4 regions of the Companilactobacillus muriivasis genome follow, and region 2 is predicted to be linked to each of the others. Evidence: predicted binding sites of a transcription regulator. Region 2 holds the regulator's gene; each other region holds the start of a gene.
What was found. Region 2 encodes Rex, which represses fermentation and respiration genes when NADH is low (regulators of the CRP and FNR family bind a similar motif). Its sites were predicted from a motif close to TTGTGAANTANTTCACAA; they were not measured.

Region 1 (5,074 bases), on a different contig from region 2:
AATCACCAAGATATTTAACACCATCACGAGCTGAATCAATGTATGGCAATACTAAAGTTGCTAGTGAATCTTCAGCTAAACCATCTTTAACGTATGGATCGAAGGCCAAAACTTTTTCATTAGCATAAACACTCTCAGTTGCACTCATACCAACATTTTTCTCATTAAAACCATCTTCTTCGTTAGGACCAGCGGTCTTTTGGTTCGTGCTTGGCGTAGCGGTATAACGGTAACCACTTTCTGGATAAGGTGCTGTCATATTATTGTATGGTGAAACATATGTCTCATGACGTCCAGAAACAGCTGGTTGAACGATGATACGTTTAGGTTCAATTGCCAACATACGGTCTTCATTTCTGGAAATGTAAGTTGCTCCATCCATAGAAGCTTTCTTACCTACCATAATTGATGTACAAGCTGATGCTTCAAAACGATCGAGTTCTGTCATTTTTATCCCCCAATTAAAAATTTCTTTATATCATTTATGATACTCGTTCCTCTATTTCAAGGACAACCCTATCCGACAAAATGGTCAATATTAGTGGCAACTCGTTCGAGGTCAACATTACCGCCGGAAACTAAAGCCACTACTCGCTTATTTTCTAACCAGCAAGAATCAATTTTGTGTGCTTCCAAGGCAGCAGTTGGCAAAGCGCCAGCTCCTTCAGCCACAACTTTCGCCCGTTGCAACAAGTCTTTCATCGCTGTGGCTATTTCTTCTTCACTGACCAAAACCATCTCATCCACTAAGTGCTTAGTAATTGGAAAAGTTATTTGTCCGGGTGTAGCGACTGCAGTTCCATCTGCCAAAGTTTTATCAACGCCAAATGTCGTAATTTCATTAGCACGATATGAAGCTGTCATCCCATGAACATTTTCCGACTGCACACCAATCAAGTGAATCTGTGGATTAATAGTCTTGATAGCTGTTGCAATTCCCGAAATCAAACCGCCACCGCCAACTGGCACAATGACCGTGTCGACATCCTCCAATTGATCCAAAATTTCCAAACCAATCGAACCTTGTCCCGCAATCACATCTACATCATCGTATGGGTCAACAATTGTATAACCTTTTTCAGCAGCCTCTTCTTCCATAAATTGGTGAGCTTCATCAAACGTATCGCCATGCAAAACTACTTGAGCACCATAACCAGCTGTAGCTTGTTGCTTAGCCAAAGGAGCCCCGTGTGGCATAACGACAATTGACTTAATACCCAATAATTTAGAAGTTAGCGCAACTCCCTGGGCATGATTTCCAGCCGAAGCAGTGATAACACCACGTTCTTTTTCCAATTTGCTCAAATGATTAATCTTGTTAAAGGCACCACGAAACTTAAAAGAGCCAGTCAGCTGCATATTCTCAAGTTTCAAATAGACCTCCCCACCAGTCACATCCCGACTCAAGAACATCGACTGAATCAACGGCGTCACCCGACCAACCTGATGAATCAAGTGAGCAGCTTTTTTAATATCGTGAATCGTTACCGGATTCTGAAAACGTGGCATTGCATTTAAATCTTCGACAGTCATCAAAACGTCCACCTCCAAATTTATTTCATTTTCATGGTAACGCTTACATTTAGCTAAAACAACACATTTTTGTGATTCTTATCACATTTATTTTTGCCTGTTTACTGGGGTTAAACAGGTGTATTCAGAAGCTACTACACTTAATTTTCATGAAAATTGTTTTGCGTTTTACAACTCCGGAGTAGAGAGTATTCACCTGCTCTTCCGTCTAATCTATTGATATTAAATTTAATCATCATAAATAATTTCTGACACCAATTTACTAACATGTGATTAAAACATCGAATTTATAACAAAACTAGCCTCCGGTTGCCAGAAATGTAGTACCGCTGTGAAAGTGGCGTTATGGCTTTAGCCATTACACCACGGACGAGTTTGGAGACTCGCGGTTCATGCGAGGCTTCAAATCGAGACTTGAGACCTTGGCTCAAGTCGGTCCCACAAGCGGGTATCTACATTTCTGGCAACCGGAGGCGGCATATTTCAAGAACAAAAAAGAAGCCCATTTTTAGTGAGCTTCCACAGTTTCTAAATTGTTTAAATTGGCACCATTTGTTTTGATGACGCGTTGCAGCCACCAATAGCTTTTTTTAGGTACCCGTTGCATATCTTTCAAATAATGATTAGTCCGGTTAACATAAACCGTTCCATAACGCTTATCCATATTGCCGCTTGAACTAGGAATATCAATCAATCCCCAACCCAAGTAACCCAAAACTTCCACGCCATCTTCCCAAACAGCATCTTTCATTGCTTGGATATGGTCACGCATGTAATTAATACGATAGTCGTCTTGAATTTCTTTACCATCGTAAACTTCACGAACACCCAAACCATTTTCGATTGGAAACATTGGTAGGCAATATTCGTTGTAAACTTTGGTCAAAACATCCCTGAATCCGAGTGGATCAATTTGCCAGCCAAATTCTGACGTTTGTAAAAATGGATTTTCTTGCGCGCCATAATCCAAATATTGATTAGGCACTGTCCCATCAGGAACCTTGGCAGAGTTGATAGTTTCACTGCGATAATAGCTGAACGCTAGAAAGTCTGATGATACCTGAATTAAAATTTCATCATCATTTAATTGATAATCCATTTCAATCTTATGATTTTTAACATATGTCATAACTTCATGTGAATAACGACCGTAAACAAAGGAATCCAACAGATTGCGATTCAGAAATTCATTTATCTGACGAGCATATAAGACATCTTTGGGATTAGGTGAAGCTGGATAGACTTCGGTATAAGCCAACATTCCACCTATTAAACAATCAGTTTTCTCATGAATATAATTGGCAACACCCGCGTGCGCTAACATAACGTGATGGCTGATTTGATACATTTCATCAACTGTCTTGTCGCCTTTCATGTATCCTGAAATTTTAAATGCTTCGGTCGTGTGATACAAATTCTGTTCATTGAAAGTAATCCAATATTTTACACGGTCGCCAAAGCGTTTAACCATTTCAGTTCCGTATCTGACAAAGGCGCTGACGACTGGACGAGATAGAAAGCCATTATATTTTTCAGCTAAATTCAGTGGCATATCAAAGTGATACAAACAAATCATCGGCGTGATATTACGTTTCAACAGAGCATCAATCAATTTGTTGTAAAACTCGATTCCTGCTTCATTGAAGTTGCCATCACCTTCAGGATCAACACGACTCCAAGAAATCTGGAAACGATAAAAATTCATTCCCTGATTAGCCATCAAATTGAAATCTTCTTCATAACGATGATATTCATCAATCGCATCATGCCAATCCGAAGTATCAGCGGTTGCCTTTTTGATGTCATAAACTGATTTACCTTTACCATCCACATTCCAGGCACCCTCAGTTTGCATACTGGATGTTGAGTTTCCCCAAAAGAAATTCTCTGGCAATTTTTTATTCATCATTATCCACCTCATCCTCTCATATGAATACGTTTTCAGCATACCACAAAAGCAGTTAATGTAAACGTCCAATATAATATAAGTATATACTTTTAAATAAAACGAAAATCGTACATTTTTAATGCTACACTATTAATGATATAAGTTAGGGGGCTATCTGTTAATGGCATACAAGTACAAAGAAGTTGCAAATACGCTAAGGCATCAAATTCAAACCGGACGGTACGCCCCAGGTGAATTGATGCCCGATCAAAATCAAATTGCAAAAAAGTTTAATACCACTAGAATCACGGTCCACAAGGCTTTACAGCTTTTGATGGTTGAAGGTATGGTGTATTCCAAACGTGGTTCTGGAACATACGTCCGCAAAGATTATGTTGCCGACAATCACAGCGATGACCGCTTTGGACGTGTTTCGCCAATCGACAAACCCCTTGGTGCAACGAAAACTAATAAAGGTAAAACTGTTACCAGTAAAGTTTTGGAATTATCAGCACGCATCCCTACTAAAGATGAAGCTGATAAGTTGATTATCCAGCCAACTGAGCCAGTCTATGTAATTCGCCGTGTTCGTTACGTTAATGGTAAAATTTTTGCCTATGAACACACCATTATGCCAACAGCTATTACCACTTTAACTGAAGACATTTTGGAAAAATCAATCTATAACCATCTTGAAAAAGAAGGTCTACGAATTGAAGGAACCCATCGAATCATCCGGGCCGACAAAGCTGACCAAACTGACGTTGATACCGGAATTGCTCAAGAATTAGGTGAACCAGTTTTAATAATCAACCAATTGAGCTATCTTGATGATGGACAACCATTTGAAATTGCCGAATCACGTTTTCCTTATCAAAGCAGCCGTTTAACAGCTGACATAACATTATAAAAAATGACATCCCGTTTTTAGGATGTCATTTTTTATTTATTCTTTTAAAGTTGTTGTCTCGGGAGCTAATAAGATTCATCTACCCAACTAATTTATTTCATGGATAGATGTTAGAAAATCTGGAATGTTTAATGATAGTTCAATGTTTCCTAATAACCAATCGACATAAAAGAGTCGGAAGAGCTGAGAAATATTCACCAGCTATGAGAGTGGCGTTACGGCTTTAGCCGTTACCCCACCAGGCGAGTTGGAGACTTTCCGGTCTTTGGAAAGGCTTCAACCGAGGTTCGAGACCGCAGGCTCGGACCGTTCCGCATAGCAGGCGAAATATTTCTCAGCTCTGGAGACGGAAAATCTTAATATGTATTATTCGTATAATGCATAGTATCTAAGCCAAATGTATCGTAATTTATATCATCTGGATCTTTGAAGAACGCCTTATTCTTTGCGTTCAACCTAGTTTCAGTATTATCCAATGTTTGTGCTGATAGGCCTAAGTTGGCTCTTAAATCATCTGATGCATTTTGCATTGTTGATGTTGGCAATACTTGATATGAACTTTCGTTAATCCAAGCTGTTTTTCCTTGAATTTGATTGAAGTCCATTGACTTCGAACTGCCATGGTACTTCAATATTATTTGGTCGATTTCAGATGTTGTTAAATCAGTACTGATATCGTTACCCAACGTTTTGATTAAATCTGGAATTTTCATTAAATACTTGGGTTGTTCCAATTTTTTGAC
Region 2 (5,074 bases):
TTTTGTCTGACGTGTGCCATAAAACTTAGCAATCGTTCATAAATACCAAGAATAGCTGCCAAAACACCGCCCGAAACACCGGGGAGAATGAATCCTAAAGCGATGATTACGCCTTTGAAAAAACGCATATAAATAGTATCTCGTTTTGTTTTCATAGTTCCTCTTTGTAAAAGTTATTTCGTTCACATTATCAGAAAATATATACTATGGCAAGTTGTCGCCTCCGGCTAGTGTATTTATTGTGATGGAATTATTTGTTCACTATGTATAAATATTTTGGACGTAATTATGTATGAATATCAGGGTGATGTTGTTAGTTTTGATTATGTGGTTGGATATAAAAAGAGGCCGTACAATCCACAAAGTAATGAGGATCATATAGTCTCTAGATTTGTTATTTTAATAACTTGAGTACAAAAACAATTCTAAAGCAAATTTATACATAGCCGGAGGGTGACAGAGGAAAAGATAGTCTGCGATGGAGGTGGCGTTAATGCTTTAGCATTTACACCACAGGGCGACTTTGGAGACTTGCTGATTTTGCAAGGCTTCAAATCGAGGTTCGAGACCGTACTTTGGCTCGAACCGGTCCTCATGGCAGAACTATCTTTTCCTCTGTCACCCGGAGGCGGAACTATTTAAAGTTTTCTAGTTCAATCGATTTTTCAGTCCATTGTTCTTCGATTTTATCTTGCTTAGCTTTATTCTCATCCAATTCTTTTTGCATATCGGCCAATTTGCTATATGACGTTAGATTTTCTTCCTTGGTCATTTCCTTTTGAATGGCAGTATTCTTGTCTTCCAATTCGGCTAATTGATCTTCTAATTCTTCAACCTGACGTTGCAACTTACGTTCTTGCTTTTGTTGTTCCTTAGATTGTTGATACTCCATCTTCTTTTCACTGACGTTAGAAGTTTTAGTTTCTTCTTCAGCGACTGGTTGGACGGTAGTTTTCTCAAGGTAATAATCATAATCACCAAGGTAAACTTTACTGCCCTCACTGCCGATATCAACGATTCTATTGGCAAGCGTATTTAGTAGGTAACGGTCATGGGAAACGAACAGGACGGTACCAGGGAAGCTCTTCAAGGCGTCTTCAAGGACTTCCTTACTGTCGATATCCAAATGGTTAGTTGGTTCATCCATTACTAGAAAGTTATTGTTTTCCATAGACAGTTTTGTCAAAGTTAAACGAGCTTTCTCACCACCGGATAATCCAGCAACTGGTTTGAGTACATCGTCACCACTGAAGAGGAATGCTCCTAACTTCTTACGGATGATTTGTTCATCGAGGCGTGGGTAACGGTCCCAAATTTCATGTAGAACATCTTTCTTTGGATCGAGTCCCTTTAAATTCTGGTCATAGTAACCAACTTGAACGTTGGCACCAAATTGGCTAGTTCCTTTAATCAACGGAATGCGACCGAGAATTGACTTGAGAAAGGTTGATTTACCGATACCATTTGGTCCGATAATACCAACACGTTCACCTTTTTTGACATCAAGATTGATTGGTTCGGACATGATTTCATTATCATAACCGATGGCTGCATCTTTAACTAAAAGGACGTCATTTCCACTTTCCTTGTCGATGTCAAATGAGAAGTGCACAGAACCTTGATCACTGCCGGGGCGATCCAAGACATCCATATGTTCCAACTTCTTACGACGACTTTGAGCCATCTTAGTTGTGGAAGCACGGACGATATTCTTTTGGATATACTCTTCAGTTTTCTTGATTTCTGCTTGTTGTTCTTCATAATGTTTCCAAGCAACAGCTTGATTCTTCTTCTTTTCGTCGAGGTAGAAAGTATAGTTGCCAGAGTAGTGAGTTGATGAATGTTGATTGATTTCAACAATTTCAGTTGCTACTTTATCGAGGAAGTATTGGTCATGGGACACGATAACTAGGGCGCCACGATAACCTTTGAGGTAACTTTCCAACCACTCGACAGTATTAATATCCAAGTGATTAGTAGGTTCATCCAAAAGTAAGATATCGTGATGTTCCAAAAGCATTTTAGCCATAGCTAAACGAGATCTCTCACCACCAGAAAGGGTAGAAATCTTGTGTTCCCAAACATCTTCGTCAAAGCCAAATCCCTTGAGGACACTGCGGATTTCTGATTGATAGCCGTAACCATTTTCTTGACGGAAAGTATTTTGCAATTGATCATATTGCTTAAGAATGTCGTCATAGTCTGCAACATTTGGATTAGCTAGTTTTTCTTCCAAAGCATGCATCTTTTTTTCTTGAGCTTTAAGATAATCGAAAACTTTTTCCATTTCCAAAAAAATTTGATTGTCGCTATCTAGTCCAGAATCCTGGGCCAAATAACCGATATTGGTATCTTTTTTTAGGGCAATATTGCCACTGTTATAACTCTCTTGGTCAGAGATGATCTTCAGCAAAGTAGACTTTCCAACCCCGTTTCGACCGACCAAACCAATGCGGCTGTTGTCTTGTATCTCGAAACTGACATTGGAGAAAAGTTTCTTTGTACCGAAATTTTTCGTAATGTTCTGTGCTTGTAATAAAATCAAAATATAACTCCTTTATGTATTCACAATTTTATCATTAATTAATAATTTATGCCTTTATAGGTTTAACGTATTGCGTTTTTAGTGATTTTTATTTACTATGAATGTTAGTGAAATGACACACATATGGTGGTAAATTATGACAAAAACAACAGTTCCAAACGCAACAATAAAGCGTTTACCAATTTATTATCGTTACTTCCAATTTCTCAAGGACGAAGGCACAAAAAAAATCTCCTCTGGTGAACTATCAGAAGGGGTCAAAATTGATAGTGCTACAATTAGACGTGACTTCTCATATCTAGGTGCACTTGGGAAACGTGGATATGGCTACGATGTAAGCGATTTAGTGGCATTCTTTAAAAAGCTGTTGAATCAAGATAAACGGACCAATGTAGCTCTAGTTGGTGTCGGTAATTTAGGTAACGCCTTACTAAATTATAACTTTTCTCGAACAAATAATGTTCGAATTGCGGCAGCTTTTGATATAAATAAAGAAATTGTCGGTACAGTTAAGAGCGGTGTTCCCGTTTACGACATTAGTGAATTAAAGGAACAACTTAACTTACAACAGATTGATGTTTGTATTTTGACAGTTTCTTCAAATGCTGCGCAAACGACTGCTGACTTGTTGGCAGATGCAGGAGTTCGAGGAATCTTGAACTTCACACCAGTTATTATCAACGTACCAAACAGTATCCGTGTTCATTACGTCGATTTGGCAAATGAATTGCAGACACTGATTTTCTTCCTAGACCGCGATAAGTCATTGACAGAAGAAACAAACTAAACTTTTGGGGGAATTTTTTTATGAGTGAACCATTATTTTTGAAACCTGTCTTCCACGAAAAAATCTGGGGTGGCAGAAAGTTAGAAACTAAGTTTGGTTACAACATTCCTGATGGTTCTATAGGTGAATGCTGGGCTATTTCAGGGCATCCACATGGTAGATCAGAAGTTGAAAACGGCGAGTTTGCTGGACAATATGTTGACGACCTATGGAAAAATCATAGTGAATTATTTGGCAATCCCAAGGGAAAAGTTTTTCCATTGCTAACTAAGATTTTGGATGCCGAAGCAAGTCTTTCAGTCCAAGTTCACCCTGACAACGCATACGCTGCCGAGCATGAACACGAATTAGGTAAGACAGAATGCTGGTACATCATTGATGCTGAACCAGGTTCATACTTAATTTACGGTCACAATGCTAAAAATAAGGCAGAACTCGACCAAATGATCGAATCAGGCGACTGGGACCACTTATTGAGAAAAGTACCAGTTAAGACAGGCGATTTCTACTATGTACCAAGTGGTACCGTTCACGCCTTGAACAAAGGTATCATGGCACTCGAAACACAACAAAGCAGTGATACAACATATCGTTTGTATGACTACGATCGTGTTGAAAAGTCGACAGGTAAGAAACGTGATCTTCACATCAAACAATCAGAAGATACAATTATAGTTCCTCATAAAGATCCAAAACTAAATATTGAATCAAAACAAGTTGGTAAGAATAAGTTTACAACATTCGTTCAACCACCAGTTTCACCATTCTTCTCAGTTTATCACTGGGAAATCAAAGAACCAGTTGAATTACATCACCAAATCGGTAAGTATACCTTAATCTCAGTTCTTAGTGGAGAAGGAAAGATTACCGTTGATAGCAAGGATTATGATTTGAAGAAAGGCGTTCACTTGATTGTACCCGCAACAGTAAACGCTTGGACACTTGCTGGAGATTTGGATATTATCGCATCTGAATCAGGCGAAGCCTAGAGAGAGTGGAGCAGGCCTGGGAATTTCCGAGCATTTTCGTGAATAAGTGAATTGCACGCCGGTTTTTGCGTGTGATTTGCTTATTCATGAAAAGCGGAAGAAATTGGCCTGTGGAACTCGTTTCAGAGCCACTGCATGTTCAGCAATGGTCTAAAATACCATTGTTGGTATATATTACGATATGCTCTGAAACATTCCAAAATAAGCACATTGTTTTGCACTATGAACGTCTCTAATAATTCATCCAAAAACAATGCCAAAATCACCAAATTCTAATAAAAAAATCAAAAATCATTCACTAAATACAGAATACCGGAAAAATAAATCCGTATATTCTGTATTTTTTTATCCAAAAATCAATTAAAACTAGAACAATATCACCGTTACATATAAATAATGTTCGCTATAACTAATAAAATGAAAATTATTTTAATTTGAAATCGCTATCAATTCCCCGTTTCTAAAAAAATCTTCTATAATTAAAGACATGTTAATTCAAAAGGGGACTTAAAATTGCAAAGACAACGATTTTTTCGAGTTAGTCTAGGGTGGCAAATTATTATTGGCTTGATCCTAGGTATTGTTTTGGGACAGGTATTTTACCAGAATAAGGTTGCTATACAGGTAATGCAGAACATCGGGACTATGTTTATTTCGATGATTCAAATGATTGTGTTACCAATTGTTATTTCTTGTTTGACTGTTGGTATCGCCAATATGGGTGATATTAAGAAACTCGGTCGAATCGGATTA
Region 3 (5,074 bases), on a different contig from region 2:
CGTCGTGGTGGTAGAAGCAATGGTGATCACAGTTATGGTGGTAATCATCGTGGTGGAAACAGACGTGGTAATGATCGTCACGGTAGTGGCAGTCGTAATCATGATGATAAGGGTGGCAAACGCCGCGAACATGACAACAAACGTAATGGTCGTAGCAAGAAGTCATTCAAGATCAGAACAAATCTTGAAAAATAATTAGAATTTTAATAAAGACAAGGTAAATTATTTTACTTTGTCTTTTTTTGTACAGTAGAATTGTAGTTGGCATATTGGAAAGGCCGCAGGCGGTAGCCGGGGATGAAGCCAGCTGTGGGACCGGCTCGAGCCGAAGTGCGGTCTCGACCCTCGATTTTGAACTTCGCAAGATTCGCAAATTTCAAAATACGTCCTGTGTTGTAAGGCCGGAAAATCACCGGCCTAACAACACTACCACTGCAGGCTTCATCCCCGGCTACCGCCTGCTAGTGTATTTTTGGATACTGATATTATTGGTATTTTAAAATGATTGTTTAAAGTTTAAGTATAAATATCAGTTGGAAAAATTAAATAAGTTAAATATAGATGTTGCTATAATAGCATTAGTTGCAGTTTACTAAGGATGTATATTAAATTAGTGGATAACTTTTAGAAATAATATATCTGTTATCCACAAGTAACAAATTAGTCGGAAGATTAGATAGTATTTCATCCGCTGTGGGTGTGGCGTTATGGCTTTAGCCATTACACCACCGGGCGAGTTTGGAGACTTACCGAACTTTGGTAAGGCTTCAAACCGAGGTTCGAGACCGTACTTTGGCTCGGACCGGTCCGCATAGCAGATGAAATGCTATCTAATCTGGAGACGGCAACCCAAAAAATGGGTATACTTTAGATATTAAGTTTTATGAATCTTATAAAATGGAGAAAAACATATGATCAAAGGTTTGGGTATCGATATTGCAGAAATCGACCGTGTGCGTAAAATTTATGGTCGTCATCCAAGATTCTTAGAAAAGATTTTGAATGCTGATGAAATTGAAGTTTTTAATTCTATGAATACTGAAAAATCGAAAATGGCCTACTTAACGGCTAGATTTTCAGTTAAAGAGGCTTTCACAAAAGCTATGGGAACTGGCTTGCGTGGCATTGGCTTTCATGATTTGAGTGTTCTGAATCATGAGTCGGGTCAGCCATACATTAATACTGATATTTTTAAAGGCAATATTCATGTTTCAATCTCGGATACAGATGAACTAGTAATAACTGAAGTTATTCTAGAGGAGGAAGATTAAATGTTACCATCAATCCATCGTCCAGCCTATGTTGAAGTAGACTTGAAGAAATTACACCAAAATCTCCAAAATGAACTGGCAGCTGTTCCAGAAGGCACTAAAGTTTTTGCAGTTGTTAAAGCCAACGCTTATGGTCACGGTTTAGTTCGTGTTGCCAAGGCAGAAATTGAATTCGGAGCCAGTGGTTTATGCGTTGCCACTTTGGATGAAGCTTTAGAAATCCGTAATAACGGCGTAGACGCACCGATTCTTGTTTTAGGTATAGTTCCTGTCGAATATGCTAAAGTCGCTGCACGTGCCAATATTTCGCTAACTGTGGGTAGTTTGGACTGGTTGAAGATTGCTGTTCAGTTAAGAACAACCAATTTGAAGGTTCATCTAGGAATTGACAGTGGTATGGGTCGAATTGGTTTTCAAAAGAAAGCTGACTTGGTTGAAGCTTGCAACTATTTGAATGATCATCCACAGGCATTTATTCCTGAAGGATTGTTCACACACTTTGCAACAGCTGATAATCCTGATGAAAAATACTTTGAAAAACAAGTTAAGACTTTCAAAGAAATGTCGAGTGATTTACCAACTAAATTTACTTATGTTCACTGTGCTAATTCAGCCACTGCATTATGGCACCAAGATTTGGCAATCAATATGGTCAGATACGGTATTGCTTTGTACGGTTTAAATCCATCACAGACTGATATTCCTGAATTGCCTTATACGTTAGAACCAGCATTGAGCTTGTACTCTGAATTAGTTTTCGTTAAGAAGGTTAAGGCCGGAGACAGTATCGGTTATGGTGCTACATATACAAGCGACAAAGACGAGTGGATTGGAACTGTTCCAATTGGTTATGCCGATGGTTGGTTGAGAAGAATGCAAGGTTCAGATGTTTTGATCAATGGTCAACGCTGTCAAAATGTTGGACGTATTTGCATGGATCAATTTATGGTTCGTTTGCCAGGAGAATTGCCTGTCGGAACTAAGGTCACAATTTTGGGTAAAGATGGTGATGAAGAAATTACTGCTACTGATGCTGCCCAATATTCAGGCACAATCAATTATGAAGTTCTTTGTGCATTGAGCGAACGTTTGCCAAGAGTTTATAAGAACTAGGTTGGATGATATGCCGTTTCCAGAGCTGAGAGTATTCATCTGCTGCGCGGCACGGTCCGAGCCAAAGGGCGGTCTCGTACCTCGGTTGAAGCCTTTCCAAAAAACGGAAAGTCTCCAACACGTCCGGTGGTGTAATTGCTAAAGCAATAACGCCACTTTCGCTGCGGATAAATACTCTCAGCTCATCCAACTAATTTATTTTTGAATGGATAAAATTCAAAGCAACCTTTCCAAATATTTGAATAATTAGTAATCTGTCTAAATAAAGCAAAAGAGAGTCTGTAATCAATTGAGATTGCAGATTCTCTTTTTTGTCGTCTCTGAAACTTTTAGCATTAGGCTATAGTTTGAGAAGAAAACGGATACATGATATGCTATATTATATTACATTGATAAAACATTCACAAAGTAAGAAGTACTTTTTATGAAAGTTGGTATACCGAAAGAACTCAAGAATCAAGAAGAGCGCGTAGGTTCAACCACTGATGGAGTGGCTATTTTAGTTAATGCTGGTCATCAAGTTCTGGTGGAAAAGGATGCAGGAATTGGTTCAGGCTATACTAACCAGAAATATTTAGATGCCGGTGCCAAGATTAGTGATGTCGATGATGTTTGGAATTCAGAGATGATCATCAAAGTTAAGGAACCAATTGCTTCAGAATATAAATATTTTAAAGACGGCCAAATTATTTATACATATTTACATTTAGCCGCTAATGAAACTTTAACCAAATCACTTTTAAAGAGTAATACAACCGGAATTGCTTATGAAACTATAGTTGGACCTAATGGTGGCTTGCCATTGCTATATCCAATGAGTCAAATTGCCGGTCGAATGGCTGTTCAAGTTGGAGCTCATTTCTTAGAAGAACCACATCAAGGAAAAGGTTTGTTACTGAGTGGTGTACCTGGAGTTAGAAAAGGTAAAGTTACAATTATCGGTGGTGGTACCGTTGGTGTAAATGCTGCCAAAATAGCTATCGGTATGGGCGCTGAGGTGACATTACTAGATATTAATGCCCAAAGATTAGCTGAGATTGAAGATATTTTTGACGGTAAGATTCAAACATTAATATCCAACTCTCAAAATATTGCTAAAACTGTTAAAGAGTCCGATTTAGTAGTGGGTGCTGTATTGATTCCAGGTGCTGCAACACCAAAACTAGTGACAGAAGAAATGATTGCTTCGATGGAACCTGGTTCAGTTGTGGTCGATATTCCAATTGATCAAGGTGGATTATTTGAGACAAGTGTCAAAGCAACGACCCATGACAATCCAACATATCTTGTCCATGACGTAGTTCACTACACAGTGGCAAATATACCTGGGGAAGTGCCAAAAACAGCAACAGAGGCATTATCTAGCGTAACAATGCCATATGCGGCTATGATTGCTGAAGGATTAGATAAAGCTATCAATAATAAGACAATTAAAACGGGTATCAACACATATCAAGGTCATTTAACTGAAAAGGCTGTGGCAGACAGTTTACAGATGCCATATATGAACATAGATGACGTTATGAATGCAGTAGAAGTTTAGAAATTCATTTAATTGGCAGTTAATTATCCAAGGTAGTATTCTCTGTGTGAAAAATTAATTGCATGGAGAAAGAAGTGTTTGTCATGATTAAAAAACAGTGGCAATTATTTATGAAAAAAGTCGAGTATAAGAAATATCAAAATAAAGCAAATTCAAATCGACCTTATGTAAATGATCTTCAAAAAAAGCTGATGGAGAAGTATCAATTAGAGTATTTCCGTCAGTATCCATTTGAGGACGAGTTTAATCGGCGGTCTGGGGTTAGCTTTAAGAGGTAGGCCGTCTACAGGGATGAGAATATTTCACCTGCTATGCGGAACGATTCGAGCCTTACCACGAATTGGTAAGGCTCCAAACTCGTCCGGTGGTGTAATGGCTAAAGCCATAACGCCACATCCATAGCGGGTGAATATTCTCATCCCTTCCGACTAATTAGTTGTCTTGGTTTGTACAGCTAATTGAATATATAGAATTAATGATATTAGTGATATTACTAACCTAAAATTTTCTTGATAGATGTTAATTTGATAAATTATTTAGCTGGAGGGTTACGGTGATAGAGTTCAGCAGTGAAGGTGGTGTTAGAGTGGCGAACTTCCGCTCTTACTACACCGACGTATTTTGAGATTTGCGGTTTGTGCAAAGCTCAAAATCGAGGTGCGAGACCAAGGCTCGCACCGGTCGCACAGCGAACTCTATCACCGTAACCTGTAGGCGGCAGTACATTAAAAAAAGCAATACCGGCTGCGTCGGTATTGCTTTTTTAGGTTTTGTTTTAGAACTGGTTTTGTTTTTAGAAACATTTAGAACGAATTACAATGTATTCTTGTCGAGAATTTTACCTGACTTCAAATCATCAATTTCAGAAACGATGAAACTCTTCTTTTCCAAACGTTTGATGATTTCCTTCAATGTATCAATATCTGTTCCTGATGGCAATGTGAACAATGTCCGACGGACAACCTCATTTGATTTGGCATCCAAGGTCATACATGCGGCAACTGAAACATACTTTGCAAAGATCTTTGACATTTTTTCTAGATCTCCACGGTCGCCGGAAGAACTAACAGTTAGTACGTAGCTACTAATGTCGAGGTTCCAAGCGTCTGACAACATGCTCAAGAGTCTTGAGTGAGTCAAGATACCG
Region 4 (5,074 bases), on a different contig from region 2:
CCACAAATATATAAAGATACTTCCGATAACAAAATCAATCAGGTAATCTAGCCAATCAAGTAAAGTAAATTTACTGGAAAACATGTCCAAGCTTGGAAATATAAGAATTATCCCTATCAACATATTTAAAGATTTATACCATTTAAACGTCTTATATAGATTTTTTCCAGTTATATCCTTACGCGCCTTAAGCATGAAAAGAACTGCCATAACTGCATCAAATAAATTTTGCACTAAATCTGATTTGGTTATTCCTTCTGGATATGTGAATGAAATTGAAAGTAGGAAAAACATTCCAATCCAGAAATTTACGGATTTATACCATTTCATAATTTTCATCTTTTTTCTGATTTAATAAGTAAATTTCTTATCAGAATTATATTCTCTAAAGCCTGATTGGAACTTGGATAGATTCTCATTTTTACATAATGTACAAAAAAAGAGCTAGTCTCAAATCTACCTAACTTGGTAAATTCAGGATTAGCTCTTGTTTGTATTTATATATTCAATGGCTCTAAAACGAGTTCCGCAGGCCAATTCCCGGGCCTGCTCCACTCTCTACTACTTACTTTCGATTCCTTTTCCGACGTAAGTATCTTCAAGTACTTGTTTCAATTCTGAGATTAATGGTTCTTTAGGGTTAGTGAATGAGAATTGATCTCCAAATGTTGCGGCTGCTAAGTCATCTAACTTGCTATCGAAGTCTTTCTTATCGATGTAGTTATCTTTAAGGCTTAGTTTGATACCAACAGCATGTGCCAAATCAACAATCTTCTTAACTAAGGCATCTTTCAAAGCACGTTCATCTTTACCACTCAAGCCAATGTAACTAGCGATTGCAGCGTAATCTGAATCGGCTCTGAAGCTTTCGTATGCAGGCCATGTTGTCATCTTTGTAGGTTGTTCAAAGTTATAGTTAATAACTTGTGGCAAGGCTACGATTGATGCTAGACCATGTCTGATTCCGTAGACGTTTGTCAAAACATCTGTGATTGAGTGCGCTACACCAGCAAAGGCATTTCCATATGAAAGTCCCGCTAATGTTGAAGCATTGTGCATTTCTTCTTGGGCATCTTTGTCACCGGCAACAGCTTTCTCTAAGTTATCAAAGACTAGCTTGATAGCTTGAAGTGCTGATGGTCTTGTGTAATCTGATGCCATGTTGGCAACATATGATTCAACGGCGTTAGTCAATACATCCATACCAGATTCAGCCATGATGTCTTTTGGCATTGTTTCAACAAATTGTGAATCAATGATAGCAACATCAGGGGTCAATGCATAGTCAGCGATTGGGTACTTTGTACCTGTCTTTGTATCGATGATTGAACTAAATGGTGTAACTTGGTCGCCTGAACCAAATGTTGTAGGGATAGCAACAAATTGAGCTTTTTCAGGCTTAGGGAACTTGTATGCACGTTTTCTAATATCGATGAATCCTTGTTTTGCACCAAATAGATCAACATCTGGATGCTCGTAGAATAACCACATATCCTTAGCAGTTTCCATTGTTGTACCACCACCTAAGGCGATGATTGTATCAGGTTTGAACAAGTTCATTTGTGTAACACCACGTTGAACAATATCAGTTGTAACGATGTTATCAACGTCAGAGAACATTGAATATTCAACGTTAACTTTACTACGCTTCAATTCATCAGTAATTGTATCTACATAACCGAGTTGAACCATCACTGGATCACAGACGATAAAGGCACGTTTCATACCTTGTAGGTCCTCTAAGTAACGAACTGATGTCTTTTCATAGTAAACTCTTGGTTGTTTAATCCATTGCATATTATTTCTCCGTTTAGCGATTGTCTTAATATTAAGCAAATCAAATGAAGATACGTTATGAGAAATAGAATTCTTCCCCCATGAACCAGTACCAAGAGTCAATGATGGGATCATTTCGTTGTAAAGATTACCAATACCACCAATAGCAGCAGGAGTATTAACTAGTACACGACTAGCTTTCATCTTGATACCAAATTCAGTAGCTAAATCTTCATCCATTGTGTGGATACCAACTGTGTGACCAAGACCACCAAAGTGCAATAATTCATCAGCCTTTTCAAAGCCTTCTTTGTGACCAGCAACTTTGTAAACTGATAGAACTGGTGAAAGTTTTTCAGCTGAAAGTGGTTCGTCTGGACCAACCTTGCTCAATTCAACACCAAGAACCTTTGTATCATCAGGAACTTTGATACCAGCAAGTTTAGCGATAGCTAGAGCTGATTGACCGGCGATAGGACCTTTAACTCCGCCTTCTGGTCTAAACATTGCATCAGCTAACTTCTTGTAATCAGCCTTCTTAATAAAGAATACTTTGTTCTTTTCTAATAATGATTTAACTTCTGTATAAATGTCAGCATCAATGATAGCACTATTTTCAGCGGCACAAACCATACCATTATCGAAAGTCTTTGAAATCATAATATCGTTAACAGCACGTTTGATATTAGCAGTCTTTTCGATATATGCAGGACCATTACCAGGACCAACACCTAAAGCAGGTTTACCAGTTGAGTAAGCTGCCTTAACCATACCAGGACCACCAGTAGCCAAGACACTGGCAACGCCATCGTTATTCATCAAGTATGAAGTAGCTTCGATACTTGGTTTTTCAACCCATTGGATAACACCTTCAGGAGCACCAGCTTCAACAGCGGCTTTTAACATAACCTTAGCTGCGGCAACTGAACACTTTTGAGCTTGAGGATGGAAACCAAAGATAATTGGGTTACGTGTCTTCAAGGCAATCAATGATTTAAACATAGCTGTTGAAGTTGGGTTAGTAACAGGTGTAACACCGGCTAAAACACCAAGTGGTTCAGCAACTTTGATTAAACGATGTTCTTTGTCGTTCTCAATGATACCAACAGTCTTATCACGTTTGATTGAGTGCCAAATTTCTTCGGTAGCAAACATATTCTTGATAACTTTATCTTCAACTAAACCACGACCAGTTTCTTCGTAAGCAAGTTTAGCTAAATCAAAGCTGGCATTCAAACCAGCGATAGCCATTTGGTGAACAATATGATCAACTTGTTCTTGTGTAAATCCGTCCATAATCTCCAAAGCCTTTTGAGCTTTAGCAACCATCGCGTCAATAACAGGTTTTACATCTTCTTTTTCTTCAACCTTTGTATCTTTAGAACCTTTCAACATCTGATTACCTCCAAGATTTAAAAGCATATTTGTTAACTAATTCACGTTTTATCTTATCACTGTGTATCTTTTGTTCAAGCATTTTATTTCAATTAATCAATGTAAACGTATTCACGTTGATATATCAACACGTAGCAATAAAAAATTGGTATCTTCAAAAATTTCACATCAAAAAAATATGCAATCCAATTGTGAATATTTCTTCACAAAGTGGGCTGAATCGGCCTTTATAATTCACAAAAAAAGAAGCTGAATTGAATTTCAGCTCCAGTTTGTGAATTATTTTTTATCTAAACATCGTCTTTGTTGCACGAGCCATTACCTTTGGATCCTTTTCGTAATGGTGCATTGGTGTCATTTCTGATAATGGAATGTTGAGCAATGTGTAAACAGCACGTTGAGCAGCACGGAATGAATATTGTTCTGTAAAGACCATATCGAATGGTTGTTCACAGAATTGACTGATGAATGCCAAGTTCTTACTGTGTTCTGGCACAACATCAGGACGATCTCCGACAGCTCTTTGATTGAACAAAGCACTGGCATATGGCATGTGTGTTGGAATTACGTTAACGATACTGTCCATAATTTCTTCTTTATGGTTAGCAATATTGTCTTTACTTGGATCAACTGATGCCAATTGACCAAGGAATTCTTCCAACATTTCCTTACCCGTCATTTCGATAACAGGCTTTTGAACGTAGTCACCATTTCTTCTAGGATACATGAAGTAACCCCAGAAGACTGATTCATTAGGCTTTTGTGCCTTAAAGTGTGGTTGATGGTGAACAACGATAGACATCAAAGGTGTACTGTGAATCCATGTGTTCAAAGCATTACCTGGTTCTTGTTGTGTAATACGAGAAATTTCATTGACCAAGTAGTGGTTGTTAGTTGTAACTGTAAAACTCATCCACTCACTTTGCGTACGGTCATTAAAGAATTTATCAGGATTACCTAGTGAGTAGAACTTCTCGGCGGCTTTCTTCCAAAGCATAGCACTTGGTGCATATTCCATATTTTCTTTAACAGGTGTGTCGTAATCACCGATTGATGAACTGTCAGTGATTGAACCATTAGTATCAAAGACTAAGTCGTTTTCAGCAATGTCGATGTGACCTTCCTTGTTGTCATTGTCGACTTCTTCATACTTCAAACCTGTAACGATAATATCATCTTGAAGTGGTGTGTCCTTAAATTCCAAATCAGTAACTTTACGGTTATTAATAAAGGTTACGCCACGGTCTTCCAAATACTTGCGCATTGGAATGATAATACTTTCGTATTGGTTATAAGGTGTTCTAGTTACACCTTCCAAAGTATTGATACGAGTGAATTCAAGAATCATACGGTTCATATAACGACGTAATTCCATTGCAGAACTAGCACGTTTGAATGCGAAAGTTGTTTGCCACATGTACCAGAAATTAGTTGTGAAGAAGTGTGGTGTACTTGCAAACCATTCAGCAATACTAATATTGTTTAAAGTCTCTTCATCCTTTTCAGGAGTTAACATCAACTTACTTAACAAGTAACGTTCCTTGTTAGTAAATTGCATATGTCTGTAATTATCTTTATTAGGCTTGTTACGAGGACCATCATCGTCCATCAAACGACCAACATCATGTGTTGGATGTGCGTGGTCAAAGTTCAAAATATCATCGGTAACAGTTTGACCAGGGTGATCCAAAGATGGCACTGAACGCAATAAGTCCCAAAGGTTTTCATATGTTTCTTCGTTCAACATACGGCCACCCTTAGCTAGAAATCCCTTATTGTTAGCCAAAACCGGGTTACTATATTCATCCTCGTAGTCCTTAACTGGGGCACCATCATTGGCACCATGTGTTTCTAGACCCATCATAGTGATTTGATCACCATTGAAACCACCGTCACGAATTAA

Region 1: tdcB (bifunctional threonine ammonia-lyase/L-serine ammonia-lyase TdcB) is a predicted target of Rex. The motif match lies at 1,603-1,620, and genes of this name have one in related genera.
Region 3: ald (alanine dehydrogenase) is a predicted target of Rex. The motif match lies at 2,774-2,791, and genes of this name have one in related genera.
Region 4: adhE (bifunctional acetaldehyde-CoA/alcohol dehydrogenase) is a predicted target of Rex. The motif match lies at 3,201-3,218, and genes of this name have one in related genera.

Annotation. Positions count from the first base shown of each region.
Region 1 is NZ_BTTQ01000012.1:54,814-59,887, reverse strand. It holds gene AAA923_RS11520 (C69 family dipeptidase) at 1-448, opposite strand, end outside; gene tdcB (bifunctional threonine ammonia-lyase/L-serine ammonia-lyase TdcB) at 517-1,509, opposite strand; gene AAA923_RS11510 (glycoside hydrolase family 1 protein) at 2,042-3,439, opposite strand; gene AAA923_RS11505 (GntR family transcriptional regulator) at 3,603-4,331, shown strand; gene AAA923_RS11500 (LCP family protein) at 4,688-5,074, opposite strand, start outside.
Region 2 is NZ_BTTQ01000009.1:99,104-104,177, forward strand. It holds gene AAA923_RS10535 (DUF368 domain-containing protein) at 1-155, opposite strand, end outside; gene AAA923_RS10540 (ABC-F family ATP-binding cassette domain-containing protein) at 635-2,545, opposite strand; gene AAA923_RS10545 (redox-sensing transcriptional repressor Rex) at 2,682-3,332, shown strand; gene manA (mannose-6-phosphate isomerase, class I) at 3,353-4,321, shown strand; gene AAA923_RS10555 (cation:dicarboxylate symporter family transporter) at 4,835-5,074, shown strand, end outside.
Region 3 is NZ_BTTQ01000004.1:19,649-24,722, reverse strand. It holds gene cshA (degradosome RNA helicase CshA) at 1-195, shown strand, start outside; gene acpS (holo-ACP synthase) at 912-1,271, shown strand; gene alr (alanine racemase) at 1,272-2,384, shown strand; gene ald (alanine dehydrogenase) at 2,809-3,927, shown strand; gene cbpA (cyclic di-AMP binding protein CbpA) at 4,741-5,074, opposite strand, start outside.
Region 4 is NZ_BTTQ01000008.1:42,444-47,517, reverse strand. It holds gene AAA923_RS09545 (hypothetical protein) at 1-330, opposite strand, end outside; gene adhE (bifunctional acetaldehyde-CoA/alcohol dehydrogenase) at 562-3,171, opposite strand; gene AAA923_RS09535 (oleate hydratase) at 3,458-5,074, opposite strand, start outside.